DNA from 2 places in the Streptomyces roseofulvus genome. Region 1 is predicted to be linked to the other one. Evidence: riboswitches for the same ligand, from Rfam matches in the RefSeq annotation. Region 1 holds a riboswitch; the other holds the start of a gene.
The links. Region 1 has a riboswitch for glycine ahead of gcvP (aminomethyl-transferring glycine dehydrogenase). Riboswitches for the same ligand answer to the same signal wherever they lie in the genome.

Region 1 (9,077 bases):
GCCGCGGTCGAGCGCGTAGTCGCGGTCCGCGAGGCGGCGCAGGTAGCGCAGCATGGCGGTCTCGGAGCGGTGCGCGTGGAAGACCGGGTGGGTGAGGTACGCGTCGGAGCGCAGCTGCGCGGCCGGGAGGGCGTCCTCGGTGGCGGCGTCCAGGGCCTCGACGTCGCCGGTGACGCCGAAGGCGCCCCAGACGGCGGCGAGCTGCTCGCGGCCGGTGGTCTCGTCGCAGGAGACGGAGACGTGGTCGGCGTCGACCGGGTACAGGTTGACGCCGGCCTCGCGGGCGGCGGCGACGACGGCGTCGGCGCGGCCGGGCACCCGGGCGGTGATCGTGTCGAAGAAGGCGCCCTGGGTGAGCTCGACGCCCCCGGCGGTCAGGCCGGCGGCGAGGATCGCGGCGTACCGGTGGGTGCGCTGCGCGATCTGCTTCAGGCCGTCCGGGCCGTGGTAGACGGCGTACATGCCGGCCATGACGGCGAGGAGCACCTGGGCGGTGCAGATGTTGCTGGTGGCCTTCTCGCGGCGGATGTGCTGCTCGCGGGTCTGCAGGGCGAGGCGGTAGGCCTTGTTGCCGTCGGCGTCGACGGAGACGCCGACCAGGCGGCCGGGCAGCGAGCGGGCGTGCTTGTCCTGGACGGCCATGTAGCCGGCGTGCGGGCCGCCGAAGCCCATCGGGACGCCGAAGCGCTGGGTGGTGCCGACGGCGATGTCCGCGCCGAGCGAGCCCGGCGATTCGAGCAGGGTGAGCGCGAGCAGGTCGGCGGCGACGGTCACGATCGCGCCGAGCTCGTGGGCGGCGTCGATCAGCGGCTTGATGTCGCGGACCGCGCCGGAGGCGCCCGGGTACTGGAGGAGCACGCCGAAGACGCCGCGCTCGGCGATCTCGGCCGGGATGCCGTCGGAGAGGTCGGCGACGACGACCTCGACACCGGTCGGCTCGGCGCGGGTCTGGATGACGGCGATCGTCTGCGGGAGGGCGTCGGCGTCGACGAGGAAGACGCCGTTCTTGACCTTGCCGACCCGGCGGGCGAGCGACATGGCCTCGGCGGCGGCGGTGCCCTCGTCGAGGAGGGAGGCGCCGGAGGTCGGCAGACCGGTCAGGTCGGCGACCATCGTCTGGAAGTTGAGCAGCGCCTCCAGGCGGCCCTGCGAGATCTCCGGCTGGTAGGGCGTGTACGCCGTGTACCAGGCCGGGTTCTCCATGACGTTGCGGAGGATGACCGGCGGCGTGAAGGTGCCGTAGTAGCCGAGGCCGATCATCGGGGCGAGGACCTGGTTGCGGCCGGCGAGGGCGCGCAGCTCGGCGAGGACCTCGGCCTCGGTGCGGGCGCCGGGCAGGTCCAGCGCCTCGGCGTTCTTGATGACGTCCGGCACCGCGGCGGCCGTCAGCTCGTCGAGCGAGCCGTACCCGACCTGGGCGAGCATCTTGGCCCGCGCCTCGGCGTCGGGTCCGATGTGCCGCTGCTCGAAGGGGATTCCCTGTTCGAGCTCGGAGAGCGGAGTGCGGTTGGCGGTCATGATGCGGGGGCCTCCTGGTCGTCACGACCTGCGAGGGGCACCTCGGCGCGGGTGCCCGGACGGCCTCCCCCTCTGTCATCTCAACCTGAGAGCTTCACCGGCACGCGCGGGGCACGCCGGCTTTCACCGTCGGTGAGAGCGGGGGCCGTCGGACTCCCGCCCTGCTTTCCAGAGTGACCTCGCCCGCGCGGTACCGGGTGCCTGAGAGATTCCGGGGAGGATTTGCTCCTTCGGCGCCCCCGGAAACCTTCTCCGGAGGACTCTCCCGCACGGTGTCGACAGCCACAGCCAGCCTACCAGCGCCGTTGTCGCTGTCATCGCTCAAGTGGCCGACATCGCAGATGTGCACTTTCGTAGGGGTGTAGTGCAGTTGCGACCAGTTGGAGGGACCGTGCAGACCGACATCGATCCGCGCAGCCTGATCGGCCGCAAGGCGTTCGACCGGAACGGACACAAGATCGGAACCGTGGACGAGGTGTACCTGGACGACGCGACCGGCGTCCCCGAGTGGGCGGCCGTCCGCACGGGCCTGTTCAGCCGGGACGCCTTCGTCCCGCTGGAGCCGAGCGAGCTGGCCGACGACGGCCTCCACATCCCCTTCGACCGCTCCCTCATCAAGGACGCCCCGGACTTCGGCGTGGGCCGGCACCTCTCCCCCGAGCAGGAACTCCAGCTCTACCGCCACTACGAGCTGACGCTGCCGCCCCCGCCGGAGCACATCCCGGACTTCGGCCGCCTCGCGGGCCAGGACGACGCCGCCTAGCGCGCGCTCACTCACCCGGGCGGACGACCGGGGCGGCCCGCTCCGCCCCCGTCACCCCGCCCGGCACCAGCGGCAGCGGATCGGCCGGCTCCAGGTCGGGATCGTCCACCGAGAAGGTGCGCACCCGTCCCGGAGCCGTGCCGCCGGGCTCCTCGAAGCGGACGGTGACCCGCCCGAGCCCGCTCCCCTGCACCCAGCCGGCGCCGAGCACCGCGTGCCGCACGTCGTGACCCGGCGCCCAGCGCCGTACCGCGGTCTCGGTGGCGGTCGGCGGCGCGGCGGGCACCACGGACGGCACGGCATCCGCCACCGGCTCCGCCGCGCCGCTCCCCGCGGCCTCCTCCGAGGCCTCGGCCTGGGCGAACAGGTCCTCCTGCGTGTAGTCGGCGAGCCCGCTCACCCCGACCCCGAGCAGCCGCACCCCGCCGGTCGTGTCCACGAGCTCCAGCAGCCGCTCGGCGGCCTCCCGCACCACCAGCGGGTCGTCCGTCGGCCCCCGCAGCGTCTCGGACCGGGTCAGCGTCGAGAAGTCATACCGGCGCACCTTCAGCACGATGGTCCGCCCCGAGTGCCCCGAGCCCCGCAGCCGCGCCACGCACCGCTCCGCCAGCCGCTCCACCTCCAGCCGGATCCGCAGCCGGTCGTGCAGGTCGACGTCGAAGGTGTCCTCCACGGAGACCGACTTGGCGTCCCGCTCGGCCACCACCGGCCGGTCGTCGTGCCCCAGCGCCATCCGGTACAGCCCGGCCCCGTGCGACCGCCCCAGGATCCTCACGAGCTCGTCCTCGCCGGCCTCCACGACGTCGGCGACCGTCGTGATCCCGGCCCGCCGCAGATGGTCGCCGGTTGCCGGCCCGACGCCGGGGATGATCCGCACCGACCGGGGCGCGAGGAGCGCGCGCTCGGTGCCCGGCTCGATGAGCACCAGACCGTCCGGCTTCGCCTCCTCCGAGGCGATCTTGGCCAGCATCTTGGATCCGGCGAGCCCCACGGACCCGGTCAGCCCGGTCGTCGCCAGGATCTCCGCCCGCAGCCGCTCCCCCACCGCCCGGGCGCTCGCGCTGTCGTCCGCCAGCCCCCCGGCCTCCAGGTCCACGAACGCCTCGTCGAGGCTCAGCGGCTCCACCAGCGGCGACAGCCGCCCCAGCAGCTCCATGACCTGGCCGCTGATCGCCCGGTAGAAGGCGAACCGCGGCACCAGGTACGCGGCGTTGGGCGCCAGCCGCCGCGCCTGCCCCATCGGCATCGCCGAGTGCACCCCGAAGCGCCGCGCCTCGTACGAGGCGGTGGCGACCACGCCCCGCGGCCCGAGCCCGCCCACGACGACGGGCTTGCCGCGCAGGCTCGGCTTCGACGCCTGCTCGGCGGCGGCGAAGAAGGCGTCCATGTCCAGATGCAGGATCGTGGGGGCGGCTCTCACGACTCCGATGCTGCCTCACACCACTGACAATCGCCGGTACGGGCGAGCCCGCCCGCACCGGCCGGAAGGGACCCTCAGACGGCCCGGTCGCGCCGTCGCCGCGCCAGCTCGTCCTGCGGGTTGTGCCGGACCAGCGTCTCGCCGGTGTCGACCCGCTCCCCGTGCAGCTGCGAGAGCGCCGACTCGACGTCCCGCCAGACGACGCCCACCGCGATGCCGAAGACGCCCTGCCCGCCCTGGAGCAGCGAGACGACCTCGTCGGGCGAGGAGCACTCGTAGACCGTCGCGCCGTCGCTCATCAGCGTCATGCGCTCCAGATCGCGGAAGCCGCGGGCGCGCAGGTGCTGCACGGCCGCCCGGATGTTCTGGAGGGCGACGCCCGTGTCGAGGAAACGCTTGACGATCTTCAGGACGACGACGTCCCGGAAGCTGTAGAGCCGCTGCGTGCCGGAGCCGTACGCGGGCCGCACGCTCGGCTCGACGAGCCCGGTGCGCGCCCAGTAGTCCAGCTGGCGGTAGGTGATGCCGGCGGCCGCGCAGGCCGTGGGGCCTCGGTAGCCGATCGCCTCGTCCGCCACCCCGGTGCCCGTCTCCGTGCCGAAGTCGCCCACACTGCCGTGAAGCGGATACGGAGCGCTCTCCTCGGACACGCGTCCGAGCGAGCTCCCTGCCGTACCGTCCGCGCTGCTCATCACGCCGACCCTCCGTCCTTGACCTGCCCACTCGAAGGTAGGCAGTCGCCAGGGGTGCGTCAACGATCGCCACACTCGGCACGCCGAGTGATAATCACCCGGAGAGTGGTTTCACGCATCCCTCTCCGGGGAAAGGCTACTCGAATGCGCCGACGGCGCCGCTCGAACGCCCCTTCCCACCGCGGCCCGGCCGGCGCCAGGGGTCCTCCCCCGCCACCGGCTCCCGGAGCCCGGGGGCCGTCACTGGCTCCCGAAGTCCTCGGGCGAGATCTGGTCGAGGAACTCGCGGAACTTCTCCACCTCGTCCTCCTGCTCGTCGGGGATCGCGATGCCGGCGTCGTCGAGGACACCGTCGCTGCCGAAGATCGGCGAACCGGTCCGCAGGGCCAGGGCTATCGCGTCGGACGGCCGCGCGCTCACTTCCACACCGCTGGCGAAGACCAGCTCGGCGTAGAAGACCCCGTCCCGCAGATCAGTGATGCGGACCTGGGTGAGCTCCTGGCCCACGGCCTCCAGCACGTCCTTGAACAGGTCGTGCGTCAGCGGCCTGGGCGGCGCCATGCCCTGCTGGGCGAAGGCGATCGCGGTCGCCTCGCCGGGTCCGATCCAGATGGGCAGGTACCGATCGCCTCCCACCTCGCGCAGGAGCACGATCGGCTGGTTGGAGGGCATTTCCACCCGGACACCCACAACGTCGAGCTCGTTCACACAGCAACCCTAGGACGTGCCCGACCGGTTTGGATAGTCGGGCCCCCGCTCAGCGCCCCCGCGACCCGGCGGCGGAGCCCTCCGGGGAGGTCACTGGAGGCGGATCCCGAGCGCCGTCTGCACCAGCGCGGCGTGCAGCCGCACCGACAGCTGCGCCAGCTCGGCGGCGGTCTCCTCGGCATGCGCCCTGGTCTGCGGGTTGCGGTGGCGGCGCAGCGGCGCCACGACCTGCTCGATCAGCCCGGCCTCCCGGTCCGCCGACGCCTTCACGGCCCGCAGGTGCCGGGGTTCCAGCCCGAACCGCCCCAGATCGGCGACGATGCGCGCCACGTTCACGCTCTCCGCGTCGTAGCCGCCGCCCTCGCTCTCGCCGATCAGGCCGTACGACTCCCACTCCGCCAGCTCGGCCTCGGTGACCCCGGCCGCGGCGACCAGCTCGGCCCGCCCGAGCCGCATCACGGCCGGCCGCTCCCCGGCCGCCTCGTCCGCGGGGCCGTCGAGCAGGCCGTCCAGCAGGTCACGGCGCCGCCCGGGCGCCGGGAGCCGCACCTGCTCGCCGCGGGCGAGGGCGTCGAGGTGCTCCCGGATGACCTTCAGCGGAAGGTAGTGGTCGCGCTGCATCCGCAGGACGGCGGCGAGCCGCTCCACGTCCTGCGGACTGAACTTCCGGTACCCGGAGGCCGTGCGCCGGGGCTCGACGAGCCCCTCGGCCTCCAGGAAGCGGATCTTGGAGATCGTCACTTCGGGAAACTCGTCCCGCAGCTGGTTCAGCACGGTGCCGATACTCACCAGCCGGTCACCCGCGGTGGCGGTGCCGGAGCCGGCACCGCCCGTCGGTGTTCGCACCATGGGCCTTTCCTGAAGATCTCCGCCAGGCGTGTCAGACGCCTCGCTGGCTCGCGTAGAAGACCAGCCGGTACTTGCCGATCTGCACCTCGTCGCCGTTGTTGAGCACCACGTCGGAGTCGATCGGCTCACGGTTGAGGTAGGTGCCGTTGAGGCTGCCCACGTCGGCGACGGTGAAGCTGCCGTCCTGGCGCCGGCGGAACTCGACGTGCCGCCGGGAGACCGTGAAGTCGTCCAGGAAGATGTCGCTCTGCGGGTGCCGGCCGGCCGTCGTCAGCTCGCCGTCCAGGAGGAAGCGGCTGCCCGAGTTCGGACCGCGGCGCACCACCAGGAGCGCGGAGCCCGGCGGCAGCGCCTCGACGGCCGCGAGGGCCTCGGCGGACAGCGCCGGCATCGCGATCTGGCCGGTGGTCTCGGCGTCGTACGCCTCCAGGCCCGAGATCGAGATCGTCGACGTCGTCTCGGAAGGACGCTCGGCGGCGATCCCGCCCCGCAGCGGCGTGCCGCAGTGGGAGCAGAACCGGCTGTCCGCCGTATTGCGGTGACCGCACCTCGTACACACCGGCATGGACGCGTCCTCCTGCCGCGGCTGCCCCGCGGAGGTCTGGGTCGCGTACGGATCGGGGTTGAACCCTCCACCCGTACTTGAGGTTGATGGTTCACCGAAACCTATGCGCGCGGCACCGGCGGGGTCAACAGACGACGCGCCCGGCGCGCCCGGAATGTCGCCACCGACCTCGTCACGGAAGAGCGGGCGCTCGCCGCCCTGCTCCTCGCTCTGGGCATGGCGCGGCGCGCGGTGCCTGGCGTTGCCGCCGTCCTCGCGTGCGCTCTTGCCGAACAACTTCGCAAACAACTTCACGGGCGATTCCCCTTGACCGAAACAGACCCGCCCGTGGGGCAGGACGAACCGAGATCCATCACACCTGCCGACCCGGACACCTTCACAACGTCCGCATCCTCCGGACAGTTTCCACCACGCACCACCGTTGTGGTGCGCCGACCCCCCGCAACGCTCCAGCCCATGTCGCGGGACCCCTCGCCCCCTCTCTCACTGGGAGGACGACCGAGCGTAGTCAGGCCGCTTCGCGGGTCGCAAGGCGTCGACGACGATCTTCGCCGACCGCTCCACCGTGGCCGTGGCCTGCTCCTTCTCGAGGGTCTGCACGACTCCACCGGGGATGTTGAGCGCGGGCTCGAGATCCTCGGGCTTGCCGATGACCTTGAAGACGTACGGAGCGGTCACCTGCGTTCCATCGATCCGCATGTCATCACCGCCCCCGGTGAAATAGCTGTCCGCGACGACCCGCACCCCGTCGACCTGGATCGCCTCGGCGCCGGCCGCCCGCAGCTCCTGGATGGCGTCGAGCAGCATGTCCGACTCGACCGCGCCGACCGGATCGGTCACCGTCAGCGTGATGCCCGGCCCCTCGGCGGCCACCGTGCCGGCCAGGATCCCGAGCTGCCGCTCCTTCTCCTGCGTCTGCCGGCGGGCCTCCTCGGCCTGGTCGGAGCTGGTCACCAGCTCCGACTTCTGCTTCTCCAGCCGCGCCTTCTCGTCCTCCAGCCGCTGGGTCCGGTCGTCGAGCTCGTCGAGGATCCGTACCAGGTCCTCCTGCCGCGCACCGCGCAGGGCACTGCCCTCGCTGGTCGAGGAGACCTGGATGGCGAGACCGAAACCGAGACAGGCCAGCAGCAGCGCCACCACCAGCTGGGCCCGCGTCACCCGCGGCGGCCACAGGGCGTCCGCCAGGCGCCGGCGCCCGTCCTGGGCGCCCCCGGCACCGGCCCCGGCCTCCGGGGAGGGCAGAGCGTCCTCGGGAGCGCTCTCACCACCCTCCACGGGCCGCGCCGCCCCGTCCTCCGTACCGGCCGCCGGCTCCGCCGCCGCACGCGGCGCTTCCGCCTCCGGCGCCTTCGGCGTCGCGGATGCCTTCGGCGGCTCCGGCGTCTCGGCCGCCTTCGGCTTCTCGCCGCCCGTCTCCGGCTGCTCGTCGTTCGGGTTCACACTCATCGGCCTCACGCCCGGAAGACATGGCGGCGGATCGCGGCCGCGTTGGAGAAGATCCGGATGCCGAGCACGACGACGACACCGGTGGACAGCTGCGCGCCGACGCCGAGCTTGTCGCCGAGGAAGACGATCAGCGCGGCCACGACCACGTTGGAGAGGAAGGAGACGACGAAGACCTTGTCGACGAAGATCCCGTCGAGCATGGCCCGCAGGCCGCCGAAGACCGCGTCGAGGGCGGCGACCACGGCGATCGGGAGATAGGGCTCGACGACCGCCGGGATCTCGGGCCGGACCAGCAGTCCCGCCACGACTCCGACGATCAGGCCCAGTACGGCGATCACGATGTTGCCTTCCCCTTGTCCGCCGTGGCGCCGTCGGTCGGCTGCGCCGCCCCGGCCCCCCTCGGCTCAGCTGTACGTACGATCAGGCTCGGCGCGGCCGGCAGGCTCAGCTCGCCCTCGGCCGAGATGCTGCTGCGGATCCCGAAGTTCTCCACCAGCGCGTGCAGGTACTGCCCGTCCGCGCTGTCCTGGAAGGCGGTGCTCAGCCGCTGCCCGTCGCCGACGGCGAGGACGGTGTACGGCGGCACCAGCGGCCGGTTGTCGACGAGTATGGCGTCGCCGGCCGCCCGGATCGCCGAGAGCGAGGTCAGCCGCTGTCCGTTGATCGACACGGCCTCCGCGCCCGACTCCCACAGTCCGTTGATCACCCGCTGCATGTCACGGTCGCGGACCCGCCCGGTGTCGGAGAATCCGGCGCTCTCCCGCGGCCCGCCGCCCCCGCCGTCGGAGCCCTTGGCGTCGTCGACCACGAGCTTCACGCCCGGGCCCTGCACGGGCGTGGCGCCGGAGAGCAGCGCGACCAGTTCGGCCTGGTCGCCGCCGTGCTGTTCGAGCGCCACCCGCTGCCGTTCGCCGACCTCCGCGCGGATCCGCTCGACGTCCCGCTCCAGGTCGTCGGCCGCCCGGTTCTCGCCCTCGATCCGGTCGATGAGCTCCTGCCGCTCCTTGGCGACGACGGGCGCCGAGACGCGGGCCTCGGCGGCGCCGACGGTCACCACGGCGGCGGCGAGCACCAGACCGGCCGCGAGACCGAGCTTCGCCCGCAGTGGCTTGGGCA
Region 2 (9,077 bases), 4.1 Mb from region 1:
CCTCTCCGCCCTCCTCACGGTGGTGCCGGACCCGCACTGGATCCGCTCCTGACCGCTCGATTCCGGCCGTCTGCCCGGAATCCGGCCATACGTCCGGGGATTGGCCTAGACCTATTGCCCGTGACGGGGGCGGCCGATACGTTTCGTCCCGGCTGCGCAGCCGGCACGAAACGCACGGCACCATCCCGTAACGCATCGCATCGTTCATTTCAGGAGGACATGCCATGTTCCGTCGCGTCGCCGCCGCCCTCGCCACCGCGGCCACCGCCGGGGCCCTCGCCCTCGGCGCCGCCGGCACCGCCGAGGCCGCCGGTCCCGGCTTCTATCCGCGCAGCCACCACGCCTCGTACGCGGAGTGCCAGGCGGCCGGCCAGGCGGGCGAGTGGATGTGGGGCAAGATCTACTTCTGCGAGCCCTTCCACCCCAGCCGCCCGGACGTCTACGTCCTCTGGGTCCGCTACTGACCCGCACGCGCGAAGGCCGGTCCCGCGGGGGCGGGACCGGCCGTGCGTCACGTACGCGCGCGCGTGCTCAGCACTCGATGATGTTCACCGCGAGGCCGCCGCGGGCGGTCTCCTTGTACTTGACGCTCATGTCCGCGCCGGTCTCCTTCATGGTCTTGATGACCTTGTCGAGGGAGACCAGGTGGCTGCCGTCGCCGCGCATCGACATCTTCGCCGCCGTCACGGCCTTGACCGCCGCCATGCCGTTCCGCTCGATGCAGGGGATCTGGACCAGGCCGCCGACCGGGTCGCAGGTCAGGCCCAGGTTGTGCTCCATGCCGATCTCGGCCGCGTTCTCCACCTGCTCGGGGGAGCCGCCCAGGACCTCGGCGAGGGCGCCCGCCGCCATCGAGCAGGCCGAGCCGACCTCGCCCTGGCAGCCGACCTCGGCGCCGGAGATCGAGGCGTTCTCCTTGAAGAGCATGCCGACCGCGCCCGCCGCCAGGAGGAAGCGGACGATGCCGTCCTCGTCGGCGCCCGGGACGAAGTTCATGTAGTAGTGCAGGACGGCGGGGATGATGCCGGCCGCGCCGTTGGTCGGGGCGGTGACCACCCGGCCGCCCGCCGCGTTCTCCTCGTTCACCGCCATGGCGTAGAGCGTGATCCACTCCATCGCGTGCGCCGCCGGGTCGCCCTCGGAGCGCAGCTTGCGGGCGGAGGTCGCGGCGCGGCGGCGGACCTTCAGGCCGCCGGGGAGGATGCCCTCGCGGGACATGCCGCGCGAGACGCAGGACTGCATGACCCGCCAGATCTCCAGGAGCCCCGCGCGGATCTCCTCCTCGGTCCGCCACGCCTTCTCGTTCTCCAGCATCAGCGAGGAGATCGACAGGCCGGTCTCCTTGGTGAGGCGGAGCAGCTCGTCGCCGGTGCGGAAGGGGTACTTCAGGACGGTGTCGTCCGGGATGATCGGGTTCTCGCCCGCCACCGCGTCCTCGTCGACGACGAAGCCGCCGCCGACCGAGTAGTACGTCTTCTCCAGGACGAGCCCGCCCTCGGCGTCGTACGCGAAGACCGTCATGCCGTTGGCGTGGTAGGGCAGCGCCTTGCGGCGGTGCAGGACGAGGTCGTCGTCGAAGGAGAACGGGATCTCGTGGGCGCCGAGCAGGTTGATCCGCCCGCTCGCCTTGATCCGCTCGAACTCGTCGTCGGCGCTCTCCACGTCGACCGTGCGCGGCGAGTTCCCTTCCAGGCCGAGGAGGACCGCCTTCGGGGTCCCGTGGCCGTGGCCGGTCGCGCCCAGCGAGCCGTACAGCTCGGCCCGGACCGAGGCCGTCCGCGCCAGGAGGCCCTCGTTCTTCAGCCGGCGGGCGAACATCCGGGCCGCGCGCATGGGGCCCACCGTGTGGGAGCTCGACGGGCCGATGCCGATCGAGAACAGGTCGAAGACCGAGATGGCCACGGAAGGACTCCTTGTGGGGGCTAGACGTCGTTGTCTGCCGGGGTGGTGCAGAAACGCTGAGCATGGGGCGGGGCACCGCGCTCACCGTCCAGTGTGCGCGGTGCCCCAGGTGTTCCGTACGAACAGGCTCGGAACTAAATCGTACGAAATTACTTCAGGCCGGGGTACAGCGGGTGCTTGTCGGCCAGCGCCGTCACGCGGGCCTTCAGCGCCGCGGCCTTGTCCTCGTCGTAGCCCGGCTTGAGGGCCTCGGCGATGATGTCGGCGACCTCGGTGAAGTCCTCGGCCCCGAAGCCGCGGGTGGCGAGGGCCGGCGTGCCGATGCGCAGGCCGGAGGTGACCATCGGCGGGCGCGGGTCGTTCGGGACGGCGTTCCGGTTGACCGTGATGCCGACCTCGTGGAGCCGGTCCTCGGCCTGCTGGCCGTCGAGCTCCGAGTTCCGCAGGTCCACCAGGACCAGGTGCACGTCGGTGCCGCCGGAGAGGACCGAGACGCCGTGCGCCGTGACGTCGTCCTGGACCAGGCGCTCGGCCAGGATCCGGGCGCCGTCCAGGGTGCGCTGCTGGCGCTCCTTGAACTCCTCCGAGGCCGCGACCTTGAAGGAGACCGCCTTGGCCGCGATCACGTGCTCCAGCGGGCCGCCCTGGAAGCCGGGGAAGACCGAGGAGTTCAGCTTCTTCGCGAACTCCTTCTTCGCCAGGATGACGCCGCCGCGCGGGCCGCCGAGCGTCTTGTGCGTGGTGGAGGTCACCACGTCCGCGTACGCGACCGGGTTCGGGTGCAGACCGGCCGCGACCAGGCCGGCGAAGTGGGCCATGTCGACCCACAGGTACGCCTCGACCTCGTCGGCGATCCGGCGGAACTCCGCGAAGTCCAGCTGACGCGGGTACGCCGACCAGCCGGCGATGATCACCTTCGGGCGGTGCTCCTTGGCCAGGCGCTCGACCTCGGCCATGTCGACCAGGCCGGCCTCGTCCACGTGGTACGCGACCACGTTGAACTGCTTGCCCGAGAAGTTCAGGCGCATGCCGTGGGTCAGGTGACCGCCGTGCGCCAGGTCCAGGCCGAGGATCGTGTCGCCCGGCTGGGCCATCGCGAAGAGCGCGGCCTGGTTGGCGGAGGCGCCGGAGTGCGGCTGCACGTTGGCGTACTCGGCGCCGAACAGGTCCTTGATCCGGTCGATCGCGATCTGCTCGGCCACGTCGACGTGCTCGCAGCCGCCGTAGTAGCGGCGGCCCGGGTAGCCCTCGGCGTACTTGTTGGTGAGGACGGAGCCCTGGGCCTCCATGACCGCGACCGGAGCGAAGTTCTCCGAGGCGATCATCTCGAGGGTGGACTGCTGACGGCGGAGCTCGGCGTCGACGGTGGCGGCGACGTCGGGGTCCAGCTCGTGGAGGGGAGTGTTCAGAAGCGACATGAAGCGATCCCTACGGGGTCTCGGTCAGCCTGCGGTGAAGGCGGTGTACTCGTCGGCGGTGAGCAGGTCGTCCTGCTCGGCCGTGAGGCGCACCTTGAACAGCCAGCCGCCCTCGAACGGAGCGGAGTTCACCAGCGACGGGTCGTCCACGACGTCCTGGTTCGCCTCGACGACCTCGCCGGTCACCGGGGAGTACAGCTCGCTCACGGACTTGGTCGACTCCAGCTCGCCGCACTCCTCGGTCGCGGTCACGGTGGAGCCGACCTCGGGGAGCTGGACGAACACGATGTCACCGAGGGCGTTGGCCGCGTGCTCGGTGATGCCGACCGTGGCGACGCCGTCCTCGACGGCCGACAGCCACTCGTGCTCCTTGCTGTAGCGAAGCTGCTGGGGGTTGCTCATGGCCTGATTCTCCTGGATCGGGGGAGTGCGGATGTACGGGGGTCTTGCGGGGTGAGACGTGTCGTGAGACGAATGCGTCACTTCTGGCGCTTGTAGAACGGCAGCGCCACGACCTTGTAGGGCTCGTGGGTGCCGCGGATGTCCACGCCCACGCCCTCGGTCCCGGGGGCCGCGTGCGCCGCGTCGACGTACGCCATCGCGATCGGCACGCCGAGCGTGGGGGAGGGGGCGCCGGAGGTGATCTCGCCGACGGCCTCGCCGCCGAAGACGACCTGCATGCCGGCGCGCGGGACGCGGCGGCCCTCGGCGATCAGGCCGACCAGCTTGCGCGGCGGGGCGGTCTCGGCGCGCTCGGCGGCGGCCTCCAGGGCCTTGCGGCCGACGAAGTCGCCCGGCTTCTCGAACTTCACGACCCGGCCGAGACCGGCGTCGAAGGGGGTGAGCGAGGTGGTGAGCTCGTGCCCGTACAGCGGCATGCCCGCCTCCAGGCGGAGCGTGTCGCGGCAGGACAGGCCGCACGGGATCAGGCCGACGCCCGCGCCCGCCTCGGTCAGGGCCTTCCAGACGCCCTCGGCGTGCTCCGGCTTCAGGAAGAGCTCGAAGCCGTCCTCGCCGGTGTAGCCGGTCCGGGCGATCAGCGCCGGGACGCCGGCGACGGTGCCGGGGAGGCCCGCGTAGTACTTCAGGCCGTCCAGGTCGGCGTCGGTGAGCTGCTTGAGGATGCCGGGGGACTCGGGGCCCTGCACGGCGAGCAGGGCGTACGCGTCGCGGTCGTCGCGGACCTCGGCGTCGAAGCCCCCGGCACGGGCCACCAGGGCGTCCAGGACGACCTGGGCGTTGGAGGCGTTCGCCACCACCATGTACTCGGTCTCGCCGAGGCGGTAGACGATCAGGTCGTCGAGGATCCCGCCGTCCTCCTGGCAGATCATCGTGTAGCGGGCGCGGCCGTTGCCCACCGTGGAGATGTTGCCGACCAGGGCGTAGTCGAGCAGGTCGACGGCCTGCGGGCCGGTCACGGTGATCTCGCCCATGTGGGAGAGGTCGAAGAGGCCGGCCCGGGTGCGGACGGCGTTGTGCTCGTCGCGCTCGCTGCCGTACCGCAGCGGCATGTCCCAGCCGGCGAAGTCGGTCATGGTCGCGCCCAGCGAACGATGCAGGGCATCGAGGGCGGTCAGGCGGGGGGTGGTGCTCATGATGGACGTGGCTCCCGGGTCCCGAAGGCGGAAAACATGACAGGCAAGGACGTTCCTCCCCATCTGTCATGGAACCTGAGAGGTTCACCGGGGGCATCCCCGGCTTGCACCTTGGGTGGGGACACGACGGGTGTCCCGCTTTTCAGATCTGCCTCATCCACGCGGTACGGGGCCTGAGAGATTCAAGGGAGGGACTTGCTCCTTCGGCGCCCGGACGGCCCCAGGGCCGGTCCGGAACTCTCCCGCGCGGATTCGAGCGGCCGGTATGCGGTTGTGGGCGCTGCGCGCGCCTGGCGCGCACATCCTCGCATACGGTGTCGGCGCCGCAAATCGCTTGTCTCGGATTACCGTTTCTTTACACTTCGTGGGCAAGGGTCTCCGTGAGGTCACCCGGTACGTCTCCCGGGGCCCGACAGGGGGAGCAGCGATGAGGATCCAGCACACCGGCGTCTTCGCCGGCGAAGCAGCCATACCGGCCCAGCGGGCCCGCGCCCGGACCCGCGCCCGCGGGCGCGTCGTGCGGGACCTGCGCGACCGGGGCGGGCGCGGCCCGCGCGCCCTGACCTTCGCCGCCGGCGACGTCGTGGTCGTCTCCGGACTGCCCGGCAGCGGCAAGTCCACGCTGCTGCGGCGGACCGCCGAGGGCCGCGGCGTCGACTCGCAGGACGCCCGCGAGCGCTGGGAGGCCCGGATGCCCCGCCTCCTGCCGTACGCGCTCTACCGCCCGCTGGTCCGGATCGCCCACTACGCCGGGCTCCGGCGGGCCCTGCGCTCCGGCGCCGGGGTCGTCGTCCACGACTGCGGCACCCAGTCCTGGGTCCGCGGCTGGCTGGCCCGCTCCGCCGCCCGCCGCGGCCGCGCCCTCCACCTGGTCCTCCTCGACGTCGATCCGGCCACCGCCCGGGACGGCCAGCGCGAGCGGGGCCGGGGGGTGTCCGCGTACGCCTTCGCCCGGCACCGCAGGGCCGTCGGCCGGCTCGTCGCCGCCGTCGAGGCGGGCCGGCTGCCCCGCGGCTGCGCCTCCGCCACCCTCCTCGACCGGGACGCGGCGACCGTGCTGCGCCGCATCGGCTTCCGCGACACCGCCTGACGCCCGTCCCGGAGGCGGGTTCTGGTCACGGCCGGGGCGGGGCGGCGTTAGGGTGCTGCGGGACGGCCGGGACCAGGGCCGTACGAGAAGGGGACGGAACCACCGTGGACGTGACGTGGCCGGGCAACGAGCTGGAGGAGGCGCTGGCCGCCGCGCTCGGGGAGCCCGCGGCCGGAGGCCGGCTCATCGAGGTGCTCGGCCGCAGCCAGGTCTGGGTCCCGCTGCCCAACGGCGGCGGCCCCGACAGCCCCAGCCTGGACCTCGCCACGATGGAGATCGGCGGCGCCGCCTACGTCCCCGTCTACAGCTCGCAGGAGCAGTTCCTCGCCTGCGTCGGCGACCACATGTCCTTCACCGTCGCCCCCGCCCGTGACTTCGCCCGCGGGCTGCCCCCGCAGCTCGGCATCGCGGTGAACCCCGGCGGCGTCGTCGGCGTCCCGCTGCCCCCGCCCGCCGTCGCCGAGCTCTGCCGGGTCGGGCGCACCGCCCTCGACGGGCCCGCGTCCGGAGGCCGGGTCCGGCTCTTCGAGCCCGACTGGCAGGACGACCCGGTCGACTTCCTCGCCGCGGCCGCCGCCGAGTTCGACGCCACCGGCGTCGTCGCCACCGCCCGCCGCACCCTCGCCAGCGTCGAGGGCACCGAACCGGCCCTCTTCGTCGGCGTCCAGCTCACCGGCTGGGACGGCGTCGACCGCAACGCCCCGCTGGACGCCCTCGGCCGCGCCCTCGGCCGCGTCGAGGTCGCCTGGCCGGTCAACCTGATCCTGCTCGACATGGCCGCCGACCCGGTCGGCGACTGGATGCTGGAACGGGTGCGCCCCTTCTACCAGCGCGCCACCGGGTGACCTCCGGTCCTGTCTAAGCTGGACCGACCGACACCGATCCACCGAACCGAGCCGTACGACACAGAGGACAGAGGGGCGGGACCCAGGGTGAGCGCGTCAGGGGGCGCCACGACCGGACAGGTCGAGCACATGCTGCGCCAGGTGGCGCCCGGACGCTACGACGCGTACGAGGGGCTGCTGCACGCCCTGGCCGACGGCGAGCTGTACATGCTGCTGTGGCAGGGCAGCCCGGGCTCGCCGGAGGCCCAGTACGGCAACATGGAGGTCGACGGCCTCGGGTACGCGCCCTGCGTCACCTCCGCCGGCGAACTCGCCGCCTCCGGCTGGCACCGCGCCCACGAGCGCGTCACCGGCCGTGAGATCGCCCGGGCCCTCTACCCCGAGCGCTGGGGCGTCTGGCTCAACCCGCACGCGCCCGGCGGCGGCGTCGGCATCCCGTGGGCCGATCTGCGGCGGATCGCCACCGGCCTCGACCGGATGCCCGCCGGGCCCCTCCGGGTCTCCGAACCCGCCCTGGAGATCCCGCACTTCTACGCCCAGCTGACCCAGAACGCGCACCGGACCCCGGCCGTCCGCTCGCTCCGCCGCGGCTGGGTGCAGCCCGCGCTCGGGACCCCGTACCTGGTCATCGGCCTCGATCTGTACGACGGTTCGGCGGCGACCGTGGACGAGGTGCGCGCGATGATGCGCCAGTCGATCAACGCCGTGCCCGAGGGGCTGCCCGTCTCGACGGTCGCGCTCTCCGACGCGTACGACCCGGTCGCGCTCTGGCTGCGGGCCCACGCGCGGCCCTTCTACGACCGCGAGGCGCACGGCACCCCGTCCCAGCATGCGGGATCCCACCGTCCGGGATACGGCTACCCGCCGGCGCAGCACCGCTGACGCCCCCTTCGCACCCGTTACCCCGCCCTGGCCGAAATGCCTTGCCAGGGCGGGGTTTTGCGTCCACTTGAAGCCGCTCCGGCCGTCGATGTCCGGCAACCGCCCGATTTGGTGAGTGTCCGGGTCTCAGGTTGGTATCACCGCTATGCGGACTGTTCTCTGCGCCGTCACTCGCCAGTAGCGTTCGGCCGGTCAAGACCACACATGGCGACCCAGGGGTGGACCCATGCGCATACTCAATTCCCGGTCGACCCGGGCTCTGACGGCGGCCATCACGGTCGGCCTCATCGCCACGGGCTGCGCGAGCGACCGGGACAAGGACGAGAACAAGTCCGGAGCCAAGGACACCTTCGTGTTCGGCGCCCCCGGCGACCCGGCCTCCCTCGACCCGGCCCTCGCCTCCGACGGCGAGACCTTCCGGGTCACCCGTCAGGCGTTCGAGGCGCTCCTGGAGCACGAGTCCGGTGGCAGCAAGCTCATCGGCGGGCTCGCCGAGAAGTGGTCGAGCAACCCCGAGGGCACCGTCTGGACCTTCAACCTCCGCAAGGGCGTGAAGTTCCACGACGGCGAGACCTTCGACGCGAAGGCGGTCTGCGCCAACTACGACTACTGGTTCAACTGGAAGGGCACCTACCAGTCGAGCGCGGTCTCGTACTACTGGCAGACCATCATGGGCGGCTTCAAGGCCAACGAGGACAAGGAGACGCCCAAGGCGAACTACAAGTCCTGCACGGTCAAGGACGACGCCACCGCCGTCATCGAGGTCTTCGAGCCCTCCGCCAACCTCCCCGGCGGCTTCTCCCTCCAGGCCCTCGCGATCCACTCGCCGAAGGCGCTCCAGGAGTACGCGAAGCAGCAGGTCACCGAGGCCGGCGACGCCATCACGTACCCCAAGTACAGCCAGGAGGCCGGCACGGTCGCCGGCACCGGCCCGTACAAGATCACGAAGTGGAACAAGGGCAACAAGGAAGTCGCCCTGGAGCGCTTCGACGACTACTGGGGTGAGAAGGCCAAGGTCAAGAACCTGGTCTTCCGCACGATCGACACCGAGGAGGGCCGCCGCCAGGCGCTCCAGGCCGGTGACATCGACGGCTACGACCTGGTCGCGCCCGCCGACATCAAGACCCTCGAGGGCGCCGGCTTCCAGGTCCCGACCCGTGACGTCTTCAACCTGCTCTACCTCGGTATGACGCAGGAGGCCAACCCGGCGCTGAAGAAGCCCGAGGTCCGCCAGGCCATCGCGCACGCCGTCGACCGCGAGAACATCGTCAAGACCCAGCTGCCCGAGGGCGGCAAGGTCGCGACCCAGTTCATGCCCGACACCGTCGCCGGCTACTCGGAGAAC

Region 2: it holds a riboswitch for glycine, as region 1 does, so the genes downstream of both, gcvT (glycine cleavage system aminomethyltransferase GcvT) here and gcvP (aminomethyl-transferring glycine dehydrogenase) in region 1, are expected to answer to the same signal.

Annotation. Positions count from the first base shown of each region.
Region 1 covers NZ_BAAAWE010000001.1:1,491,686-1,500,762, forward strand. Annotated here, with positions in the region: gene gcvP (aminomethyl-transferring glycine dehydrogenase) at 1-1,518, opposite strand, end outside; glycine riboswitch at 1,581-1,696, opposite strand; glycine riboswitch at 1,697-1,796, opposite strand; gene ABFY03_RS06855 (PRC-barrel domain-containing protein) at 1,910-2,281, shown strand; gene ABFY03_RS06860 (DNA polymerase IV) at 2,289-3,701, opposite strand; gene ABFY03_RS06865 (MerR family transcriptional regulator) at 3,776-4,393, opposite strand; gene ABFY03_RS06870 (bifunctional nuclease family protein) at 4,634-5,101, opposite strand; gene ftsR (transcriptional regulator FtsR) at 5,192-5,950, opposite strand; gene ABFY03_RS06880 (double zinc ribbon and FHA domain-containing protein) at 5,982-6,917, opposite strand; gene ABFY03_RS06885 (DUF881 domain-containing protein) at 6,999-7,961, opposite strand; gene ABFY03_RS06890 (small basic family protein) at 7,967-8,299, opposite strand; gene ABFY03_RS06895 (DUF881 domain-containing protein) at 8,296-9,077, opposite strand, start outside.
Region 2 covers NZ_BAAAWE010000001.1:5,641,217-5,650,293, forward strand. Annotated here, with positions in the region: gene ABFY03_RS26205 (CopD family protein) at 1-52, shown strand, start outside; gene ABFY03_RS26210 (hypothetical protein) at 225-464, shown strand; gene ABFY03_RS26215 (L-serine ammonia-lyase) at 532-1,902, opposite strand; gene glyA (serine hydroxymethyltransferase) at 2,052-3,320, opposite strand; gene gcvH (glycine cleavage system protein GcvH) at 3,345-3,722, opposite strand; gene gcvT (glycine cleavage system aminomethyltransferase GcvT) at 3,800-4,915, opposite strand; glycine riboswitch at 4,969-5,066, opposite strand; glycine riboswitch at 5,068-5,170, opposite strand; gene ABFY03_RS26235 (AAA family ATPase) at 5,343-6,005, shown strand; gene ABFY03_RS26240 (enhanced serine sensitivity protein SseB) at 6,110-6,850, shown strand; gene ABFY03_RS26245 (enhanced serine sensitivity protein SseB C-terminal domain-containing protein) at 6,938-7,732, shown strand; gene ABFY03_RS26250 (ABC transporter substrate-binding protein) at 7,959-9,077, shown strand, end outside.